3 regions of the Nonomuraea sp. NPDC048826 genome follow, and region 2 is predicted to be linked to each of the others. Evidence: riboswitches for the same ligand, from Rfam matches in the RefSeq annotation. Region 2 holds a riboswitch; each other region holds the start of a gene.
The links. A riboswitch is a leader RNA that binds a small molecule or an ion and turns the genes downstream of it on or off. The one in region 2 is predicted to bind cyclic di-AMP.
Positions count from the first base shown of each region.

Region 1 (3,238 bases), on a different contig from region 2:
ACCGGCGGTCGGCTCGGGAGGAAGGTACGCCGAGGGGTTGAACGTCTCTCCGGGCTGGTGCTCGGGTGCCTTCGGGAGCGCGTATCCGGGGGCGCAGAACCACGCGTCCGCGGTCGGGTAGCTCGCGACGTGGGACAGTGACCGTACATCCGGGGGTGGGCCCGCGGGGGACGGCCTCTCTGGTGTGGGTCGCTGGGCAGCATCGAACCGGGCGTCCGTGGTCGGGCTCCCGGTGAACGGTGGCTCTGGCTTCGGGTGGCCTGCGTCCCTGGGTGGGCGGCGAGCGTCCCCGGGTGGATGTGCGGTGTTCGAACTCGGGTCTGGGGCGAGGTACGCGATGAGGTCCGCGTGCGTGCCCGGGTGTGCGGCCGCGTCCGGGGACGTGTCCGGGCCCGCGTTCCAGTGACTGTTCCGGTGCGGGTTTCGGTGTGCGTTCCGTCGGGCGGGGGTGCTCGGATGGGTGGTGGTGGTGGTGGGGCGGTGCGTCGAGGTGCCGGGTCTGGTGCCCGTTGCGAAGGCCGGGATGCCGAAGGGGAAGCCGCCGGTGGGCTTGAGTGCGGCTGCCGAGGGTTCGTTGAGGACGATGCCCCGGCCTCGTTCGTAGATCTGCGTGGTGGCCGTGCCGAGGTCGATCGCGAGGTCCCGGCCGAGGAACCCGAGCGGGCTCACTGCCGCCGCTCCGGGGGATCGAGCTGCATGTCAGGGGTGTATCCAGGATCAGGTCAAGCCAATACCAAGCCCCCGGCGCGCCGCGCGGCATGATGCCTGGTTTCGCGCAGTGGGGGCCTGCATGGGAAGCTGGGGGCGTACGCACACCAGGAGGTCCTCATGGCGGAAACCCCAGAGCCGGAAGTCGACGAGACTCCCGAGGACGAGATGAAGCGCAAGTTCCGTGAGGCTCTGGAGCGCAAGCGCGGCCAGCAGGCGGGAACCAGCGGGGGTGGTAGGGGCGCCGACCATTCCAAGATCCACGGAGCGCACGGTCCGGCTGCCGGTAAGCGGTCCTTCAGGCGCAAGAGCGGCGGCTGAAAGCCGGGTGTTTCAAGGGGGTACGGCATGCCGTACCCCCTTTTTCTAGGTAGATCTTCGCCCGAATCATGGGCTTACCTTTGCGTTTGTCCAGTTTGCTCGCTAGATTGGTGAGCGTTACCAGGCGGTGACCTTGACTCTTCACCAGGAAGAGGCGGCTGCCTGGCGCCGAATCCCGCACCACGCGGGAACCGGGGACCCATCTCCTTGGGGTGAATCCGACCTTCGCGGCCGGTAGGGCATCTCCACGCCCGAACCCGTCAGCTAACCCGGTAGGCGAGATGGAGAGGACATCTTCTCGTGATCGATCGCCGCGTCAGTTCCCCCCTATCGCGGGATGTCACCGGCCGCCATTGAGCAGCGGCTGATTCCTGATCTTCTTTTCGCGCTCCACGCGTAGCGTCCGCACGGCTTGATGCCCGGCTGCGCCTTGTTGCGAGCGCTTTCTCACTGTTGCCTCACAAAGGACTTCTGCTTTTCATGTCTGCTCGCTTCAGCATGCGCTCCTTCGCCGTGATCGCCGCCGCCGCCGGCACGCTCGCCTTCGGCGCCGGGGCCGGTACCGCCGCTCACGCCGACATCGACAAGGGCACGGAGAAGGTCCTGCTCAAGGGCAAGACCACGGCCTCCTACTTCTGGGACGACGGCTCCGGCCGCGCTGGTGACACCGGCATGCCGGCCAGTGGCAAGCCCATGCAGAAGGGCCTGGCGGCAAGCCCCAGCTGGCCCCTGCTGACCGAGGGTTACGTGGTCTACAACGGCAAGAAGATGCCGTTCTTCGTCGGTGACCGCGGCCCGGGCAACCCGTCCAGCAACGGCATCATGCTCGACCTGGACTCCAAGACTTTCGCCGACCTGACCGGCGGCAGGTTCAACCCGCGCACGCTGATGGTGGACGGCAATGGCGGCAAGGGCCACATCGAGGTCGAGTACGTCATCACCAAGTGGGGTGACGGCGTGGGCCTGAAGAACCACCCGGTGGCCTTCTCCACCGGCGCCTGGAAGCGCATCGACCGCAACCCGGCGAACCCGCCGGTGCTGGCCGAGGACAAGGCGGAGAAGAAGGCCGAGAAGGACGAGAAGACCCTGGCCGGCGGCGCGAAGGACGAGGCCCGGAAGGTCGAGAAGAAGGTCGAGAAGACCCTCGCCGCCGCGCCGGTGGCCGAGTCGAAGGCCGCCTCCGGCGCTGCTCAGGCGGCCGCTGCCACCGAGCAGAGCAACGTGGCCGGCGCCGCGGCGGTCGGCGGCGCGGTGCTCATCGGCGGTGCCCTGGTGCTGGGCCGCGAGCGCATCCGCAAGCTCGTGCGCCGCTGACCTTGGCGTCACCCTGATCAGAATGTCATTCTGGTGCCGTGACCTCGACTGCATCGGCTCATGGCATCGACATCGCGTACGAGAGCTTCGGCTCTCCTGACGGGCGCCCGCTCCTGTTGATCATGGGGCTGGGCGCCCAGCTCATTCACTGGGACGACGAGTTCTGCGAGCAACTCGCCGAGCAGGGACACCACGTCGTCAGGTTCGACAACCGCGACGCCGGTCTGTCCACCCACCTCCACGACGCGGGCGTGCCTCAGCCGGGCAAGCCCGCGTACCTGCTGGACGACATGGCCGAGGACGTCGCCGGGCTGCTGGACGCGCTCGGCTGGCCGGCCGCGCACCTGGTGGGCGCCTCGATGGGCGGGATGATCGCCCAGACGCTCGCCATCCGGCATCCCGAGCGGGTGCTCACCCTGACCTCGATCATGTCCACCCCCGGCGGCTCGGTGGCCCCGCCCACCGAGGCCGCCCGCGCGGTCCTGTTCGCCAAGCCGGTGACCACCCGGGAAGGCGCGGTCACACAGGCGCTGGCCACGCAGTCGGTGATCGGCTCTCCGGGGTACGAACTCGACCGCGAGCGCGTCGAGCGGCTGGCCAAGCTGGCGTTCGACCGGTGTTTCGACCCGGCGGGCGTGGCCCGGCAGCTCGCGGCGATCGTCAACTCCCCCGAGCGGACCGAGGCCCTTTCCCGGCTCAACATCCCCACACTGGTCATCCACGGCGCCGACGACCAGCTCATCCCGCTCGCGGGCGGGCAGGCCACGGCGGCGGCGATCCCGGGCGCGGAGCTCAAGGTCTTCCCCGGTATGGGACACGATCTGCCCCGTGCCCTCTGGCCGGAGATCGTCGAGGCCGTCACCAAGCTGACCGCCGGCCATCCCAGCCCGACGAG
Region 1 covers NZ_JBICUQ010000005.1:345,762-348,999, forward strand. The annotation lists partial or broken gene ACGFI7_RS19940 (rod shape-determining protein) at 538-669, opposite strand; gene ACGFI7_RS19945 (DUF5302 domain-containing protein) at 829-1,029, shown strand; cyclic di-AMP (ydaO/yuaA leader) riboswitch at 1,186-1,323, shown strand; gene ACGFI7_RS19950 (hypothetical protein) at 1,510-2,343, shown strand; gene ACGFI7_RS19955 (alpha/beta fold hydrolase) at 2,382-3,238, shown strand, end outside.
Region 1: another riboswitch for cyclic di-AMP. It lies ahead of ACGFI7_RS19950 (hypothetical protein); the one in region 2 lies ahead of ACGFI7_RS26105 (glycoside hydrolase family 25 protein).

Region 2 (3,238 bases):
CGCTCGCTCGCGCACGTCGCGCCGCCCGCGTCGTGGGAGCGCAGGGCCCCGGCCACCTCGTCCAGCGTGAAGCCCAGCTCCCGCAGGGCCTTGGCCGCGCGGATCCTGGCGACCGCGGACTCGTCGAACTCGCGGTAGCCCGACGGCCTGCGCCCGGCCTCGGGCAGCACGCCGCGGCGCTCGTAGAAGCGGACCGTGTCCACGCTGACCCCGGCCGCGCGGGCCACCTCGCCGATCTTCACGCCGCTCTCCCTTGACTCTGGACCTAAGTCCAGACTTTACGCTCCGGGAGAGACGGAAGGAGAGCACATCATGGACGATCCACTGATCGTGTGCGACATGACCACCGCCCGCGACACCCCCGAGGAGCGGCTCGCCGAGTACGGGCGGCTGTTCGGCCGGGCGCTCACCGGCAGGGAGCGGACCGGGGAGGGCATCCGGTTCCGGCTGCGCGCCGAGGACGGGCTGGAGGAATGGGTACGGGACCTCGCCGCCCGGGAGAAGGCGTGCTGCGCGTTCTTCTCCTTCGAGGTCACCGCGACGGGGGACGAGGTCGTCTGGGACGCGGCCGTGCCCGACGACGAGGCCGCCCGGGCGATCCTGGAGGAGTTCTACCTGCTGCCGGAGACCTCCGTGACCGACCCGGACGGCCTGCGCCGGCGGCTGGAGGACCGGGGACTCCGGTTCCACGGGTCCTGACCCCCGCCGGGTGGCCCGCGGGGGTCAGACCGGGCGGCCCAGGGCGCGGAGCTGGTCGGGCGTCAGCGCGGAGACGTTCTGGTCGATGGGCGAGTCGGAGTACTGGTGGATGGTCCAGGACTTCCAGTCGGCCGGCGGGGTGACCTGGCCCTGGGGCTTGCTGTAGTGGGCCACCCAGAGCGGGTACTCCGCCAGCCCCGCGCCGTAGGTGTCGGCGAAGTGCCAGCCGCTGTAGAACATCGGCTTGACCCCCGTCTTCTTCTCGACGTGCGACAGCCAGGCCTTGGCCCAGGCGTTCACCTCGGCGACGGACCGGCCGTCGGTCGTCTCCAGGTCGAGCACCAGCAGGTCACCGGGCTTGCCGGGCTGGGAGTCGACGGCCGACAGGAAGTGCTCGGCCTCGGCGATCGGGTTGTTGCGCGGGTGCCCGTAGTGGTACGCGCCGCGTACGATGCCCTTCTTGTCGAGCTCCTGCCAGTGCCGGGCGAAGGCCCGGTCGCGGAAGCTCGTGCCCTCGGTGGCCTTGATGATGCCGAACTCCGCCGGGCTCGTCGCCCAGTCGTGGTTCGGCTGGTAGTTGGAGACGTCCTGGCCGTACGTGAGCGTCGCGGCCCCCTGCGGGGCGGCGGCCGGGTTCGGGTCGACGGGGGAGGCGGCGTAGCCGGCGTGGCCGGACGTGGCCGCGATGGCGGTGCCGGTCACGCTGGCGACGGCGGTGGTGCCGGCCAGCAGCGCGGCGGCGGCGGCGTAGGCGAGGCGGTTGCTGGGACGGTACCGCAGAGCTGCGGCAAGCCGAGGCTTGGGCATACGGGATGACTCCTTGCTTCCATGCCGCCTACCGGGTTAGCTGACGGGTTCGGGGTTGGAAGTCCCCTACGGACTTTGGCGTCCGATTCACCCCAGAGAAGTGGGTCCCCGGCTCCGCGTGTCGCGGACTCGGCGGCCGTGCGCCGCCCTGGCGGGAGGGGGATCCGTCAGGACGAACGCACGGTCCGGTCAATCGAAGCGGCGACGATGTGGCAGTCACCGCGAATGCCCAAAAGGTATATATGTGGATAAAAATATTGCAAGTATGACATATCGGATTTTGCCTGGCTTGGTGGGGGTTGGGCACGCTGGATCCCCTGTGGGCATGGGGATGCGCGGGTCTGAGTAAAATCTGCCGCCCATGCCCTATCACGCCCGGTCCCGCCGGGTTCGCGGCCTGTCAGCGGGCCGCGAAGATGCCCTGCCTGCGCACCGTGTGCCAGCCCAGCCGCACCCCCAGCAGAGCCGTCGCCACTGACTGGAACACCACCAGATACATGAGCTGCCGGTACACGAACTGCTGCAGCGGCAGCACCCACAGCGCCGCCACCCGCTCCCCGTCCAGGCGCAGCGCGTACCAGCCGGCCGCCGCCTGCACCAGCACGAACCCCGCCCACACCGCCACCGCGGGCAGCGGGTCGCCGACCACCGAGTGGTAGACGGCCATCAGGTCGACCACCGGCGCCAGCAGCGGCAGCAGCACCTGGAACAGCGCCAGATAACCCAGGCAGCGACGGCCGAACGGGCCGGGCTCGACCACGGCGCGGCGGTGCTTCCACATCGCCTGCATCGTGCCGTAGCACCAGCGGTAACGCTGCCGCCAGAGCTGACCCAGGCTCGCGGGCGCCTCCGTCCACGCCAGCGCGCGCTCCTCGTACACCACCCGCCAGCCCGCCCGGCACAGCGCCATCGTCAGGTCCGTGTCCTCGGCCAGCGTGTCGGTGCTCACCCCGCCGAGCGCGACCAGCGCGGCCCGCCGGAACGCGCCCACCGCCCCCGGCACCGTCGGCATGCAGTCGAGCAGCTCGAACGCGCGCCGGTCCAGGTTGAAGCCGATCACGTACTCGATGTGCTGCCAGCGGCCGATGAGCCCGCGCCGGTTGCCCACCTTGGTGTTGCCGCTCACCGCGCCCACCCGGGGATCGGCGAGCCGGCGCACCAGATGCCCGATCGTGCCGGGCTCGAACACCGTGTCGCCGTCGACCATGACGAGGATCTCGTGGCGGGCGTGCCGGATGCCGGTGTTCAGCGCGGCCGCCTTGCCGCCGTTGGCCTGCCTGATCACCCGTACGCCCGGCAGCCGGGGCGCGGCGGCGGCCTCGGCGGTGCGGTCGGTGGACCCGTCGTCCACCACCAGCACCTCCACCGGGCCGGGGTAGGCGGTCGACACGAGCGAGCGCACGGTCGCCGCGATGCCCGCCTCCTCGTTGTACGCGGGCACGATCACACTCACCCCGGGCGGCCGGTCCTGCCACCCGTCGCGGCCGACGCCCCGGGAGCGGCGGGCGTGCACCCGGGCCAGCACCACCAGGAGCAGCAGCCTGGCCAGCGTCAGCACCCCGGTGGCGAGCAGCACCCACCACAGCGCGGCCGTGAACGCGTTCGCCCCCCGCTGCGCCAGGCCGAGCGCGGCGCCGGCGATCCGCTCCGACTGCCCGGCCGGGCGGTGCGCCGACGGCATGCCGAGCGCGGACGTCAGCGTCTCGGCACGGTAGCCCGCCCGGTCCAGCCG
Region 2 covers NZ_JBICUQ010000007.1:263,314-266,551, reverse strand. The annotation lists gene ACGFI7_RS26115 (MerR family transcriptional regulator) at 1-242, opposite strand, end outside; gene ACGFI7_RS26110 (hypothetical protein) at 313-699, shown strand; gene ACGFI7_RS26105 (glycoside hydrolase family 25 protein) at 724-1,506, opposite strand; cyclic di-AMP (ydaO/yuaA leader) riboswitch at 1,517-1,651, opposite strand; gene ACGFI7_RS26100 (bifunctional polysaccharide deacetylase/glycosyltransferase family 2 protein) at 1,907-3,238, opposite strand, start outside.

Region 3 (3,238 bases), on a different contig from region 2:
CGTCGATCTCTACCTGATCCACTGGCCGGCGCCGCGGCGCGACCAGTACGTCCAGGCCTGGCGCGGCCTGGAGAAGATCTACCGCGACGGCCGGGCCAGGGCGATCGGCGTGTCCAACTTCACGGTCGGCACGCTCACCCGGCTCATGGACGAGACCGACATCATCCCCTGCATCAACCAGATCGAGCTGCACCCGTACTTCCAGCAGCGGGAGATGCGCGAGTTCCACGACAAGAACGGCATCCTCACCGAGGCGTGGAGCCCGCTCGGCTCCGGCCGGGGCCTGCTGGACGACCCGGCGCTGGGGGTGCTGTCGGAGAAGCACGGCCGCACGCCGGCCCAGATCGTGCTGCGCTGGCACATCCAGATCGGCAACGTGGTGATCCCGAAGTCGGTCACCCCGGCGCGGATCAAGGAGAACATCCAGGTGTTCGACTTCATCCTGGACCACGAGGACATGGCCGCGATCGGGGCGATGAACGCCGGCCGCCGCCTGGGCGCAGATCCCGCGACAACAGGGTGAAACTGCACACATATCGCTTTCTCGTATAAATCTGTACGATCTCCCGCGTGCGAGATCTAGCGTGGGGAATCGCGGCGACCGGCGGCATCGCCAGGACCGTAGGGGCCGTCATCGCCGCCGAGCCGGGCATGCGGGTGGCCGCCGTCGGCTCCCGCGATCTGGGCAGGGCCAAGGCGCTGGCCGCGACGCTGGGCGCCGAGTCCGCCCACGGCTCCTACGCCGAGCTCTGCGCCGACCCGGCCGTGGACGCCGTCTACGTCGCCACCCCGCACGCCCAGCACCTGGAGGTGGCCGAGGCGGCCATCGCGGCGGGCAAGGCCGTGCTGTGCGAGAAGCCGCTCGCGGCCACCATGGCCGACGCCGAGCGGATGGTCCGGCTGGCCCGCGAGGTCGGAATCTTCCTGATGGAGGCCATGTGGATGCGGTTCAATCCGCTGATCCGCAGGCTCACCGAGGACGAGCGGTTCGGCGAGATCCGCTCGGTGCGCGCCTCGTTCGGCTTCACGCTCCCGTACGATCCCGCGCACCGGCTCTGGGCCCCCGAGCTGGGCGGCGGCGCCCTGCTCGACCTGGGCATCTATCCGATGGGGCTGGCCCAGCTGTTCCTCGGCCAACCCGAGAGCACGCACATCACCGGCTCGCTGGCGCCCAGCGGCGTCGACGCCGAGGCGGGCGGGCTGATGCGCTATCCGGACGGCAGGCGGGCGCTGGTGGAGTGCTCGCTGCTCGGCACCTACGCCAACGACGCCTCCATCGTCGGCACCGGGATGCGGGCCGACCTCGACGCCCCGTTCTGGGCTCCGCGGCGGGTCGTGCTCAGCGGGCCGGGCATGGAGCCGGAGGAGCACCTGCTCGCCGATCCGGCCGACAACGGGTACGCGCACGAGCTGCGCGAGGTCAGGGACTGCCTGGCGGAGAACCGTACCGAGAGCGCGATCATGCCTCTTGACGAAAGCCTTGCCATCATGCGGGTGCTGGCCGACGCGCAGGCGCAGCTTCGCTAGCTGCGGCTTTGCTGGGCTTGTCAGTTTCTTGCCTTTGTATTACCTTGTTCCGCGTTCAGGGCTTTCGTCCGATTTGTCCGTTCGTTGCTCTGAGCGCGATCGTCTCGCAGGACAGCCCTGCGACCGCTGAATCCGCCTTGCGCGGAACCGGGGACCCACTTCCCTCGGGGTGAATCGGCGCCGCGCGCGCCGTAGGGCAGCTTCCACGCCCGAACCCGTCAGCTAACCCGGTAAGCGGCATGGAAGCAAGGAGTACATCCCCTCGATGGTCACGCATCGTCTCGCCCGTGCCCCCAAGCCGAAGCCGCACCACCTACGCGCCCTCCTGGGCGCCGGCATCGTCACCTGCGCCCTGAGCTTCGCCCTCCCGGCTCACGCCGACCCGGGGCACGACGACCTCCGGCTGACGGCACAGTCCGGGACCGAGCAGACCGAGCGAACCGACGAGACCGAGCAGACCGACGAGGCCGCGCAAAGCGACCAGGCCGAGCACGCCGAGCAGGCGGAGCAAGCCGAGCAGGCCGGGGGGAGCGAGCAGGCCGGGGAGAGCGAGCAGGCCGGGGAGGCCGCGTCCCAGCAGGCGAAGCCCGCCGAGAAGGACAAGATCAACGTCACCGCCGCCGAGGTGCTCGCCCTGGCCAGGGCCCAGATCGGGGTGCGGGAGAACGCGCAGGGCGGCGGCACCAAGTTCCAGGAGTGGTACGCGAACTCGCAGCGCGCCCTGGAGACCATCGCCCGCGACGGCGGCCACCCCGCCGCCTACCTGAACGCCCCCTGGTGCGCCATGTTCGTCTCCTGGGTCGGCGAGCAGACCGGCGCCCGCCCCCAGGTCGGCTGGGACGCCTACACGGTGACGCACGCCAAGTGGTTCGCGGCCAACAACCGCTGGGGCACCGAGGCCAGGCCGGGCGCCGTGGTCTTCTTCGCCTGGAACGGCAGCAAGAGCATCGAAGCCATCCAGCACGTCGGCTTCGTGGTCCAGGACAACAACGACGGCACCATCTCCACGATCGAGGGCAACACCGGCAACGGGCTGGTCGAGGAGCGCATCCGTCCCAAGTACCAGGTTGTCGGATACGGCTACCCGGAGTACGCCTCCTGAGTTCTCCGGAAGAATCCCGCTTGAGGTGTCGATGCGGGCGTCGCTCGTTCGACGCGTCCATGAGAGCGGGATGCTGAGGAGAACGCGCCATGAAATTCATGATCATCGGTAAGGGCAGCGTCGAGACCGAAGCGGGCGTCATGCCGAGCCGGCAGCTCGTCGACGACATGACGGCCTACAACGAATCGCTGGTCAGGGCCGGGGTGCTGCTGGCGGCGGAAGGGCTGCACCCCAGCTCCCGCGCCGCCCGGATCGTCTACGGCCCCGGCAAGCCCAAGGTCGTCGACGGTCCCTTCGCGGAGACCAAGGAGATCATCGCCGGCTTCTGGCTGATCCAGGTCAAATCCCGCGAGGAAGCCGTCGAATGGGCCCTGCGCTGCCCCGTCCCCGAGGACGGCGAGGGCGTCGGCCTGGAGCTCTGGGAGGTCTTCGGCACGGCCGACATGCCGGAGTCCTCCCTCAGCCCCGAAACCGCCCAGCGCAGCGCGGCCCTTCGCGAATCCCTGGGCGCCGAACACCCGGACGCCTGACGTCCCTGCTGTCCAAGCAACGGGGCCGCCCCCCGGCCGGTTCCCCCGGACGAGGCGAAGGTGGTCCCCTCCAGCCAGG
Region 3 covers NZ_JBICUQ010000004.1:139,480-142,717, forward strand. The annotation lists gene ACGFI7_RS15145 (aldo/keto reductase) at 1-523, shown strand, start outside; gene ACGFI7_RS15150 (Gfo/Idh/MocA family protein) at 571-1,527, shown strand; cyclic di-AMP (ydaO/yuaA leader) riboswitch at 1,642-1,779, shown strand; gene ACGFI7_RS15155 (CHAP domain-containing protein) at 1,793-2,629, shown strand; gene ACGFI7_RS15160 (YciI family protein) at 2,719-3,159, shown strand.
Region 3: another riboswitch for cyclic di-AMP. It lies ahead of ACGFI7_RS15155 (CHAP domain-containing protein); the one in region 2 lies ahead of ACGFI7_RS26105 (glycoside hydrolase family 25 protein).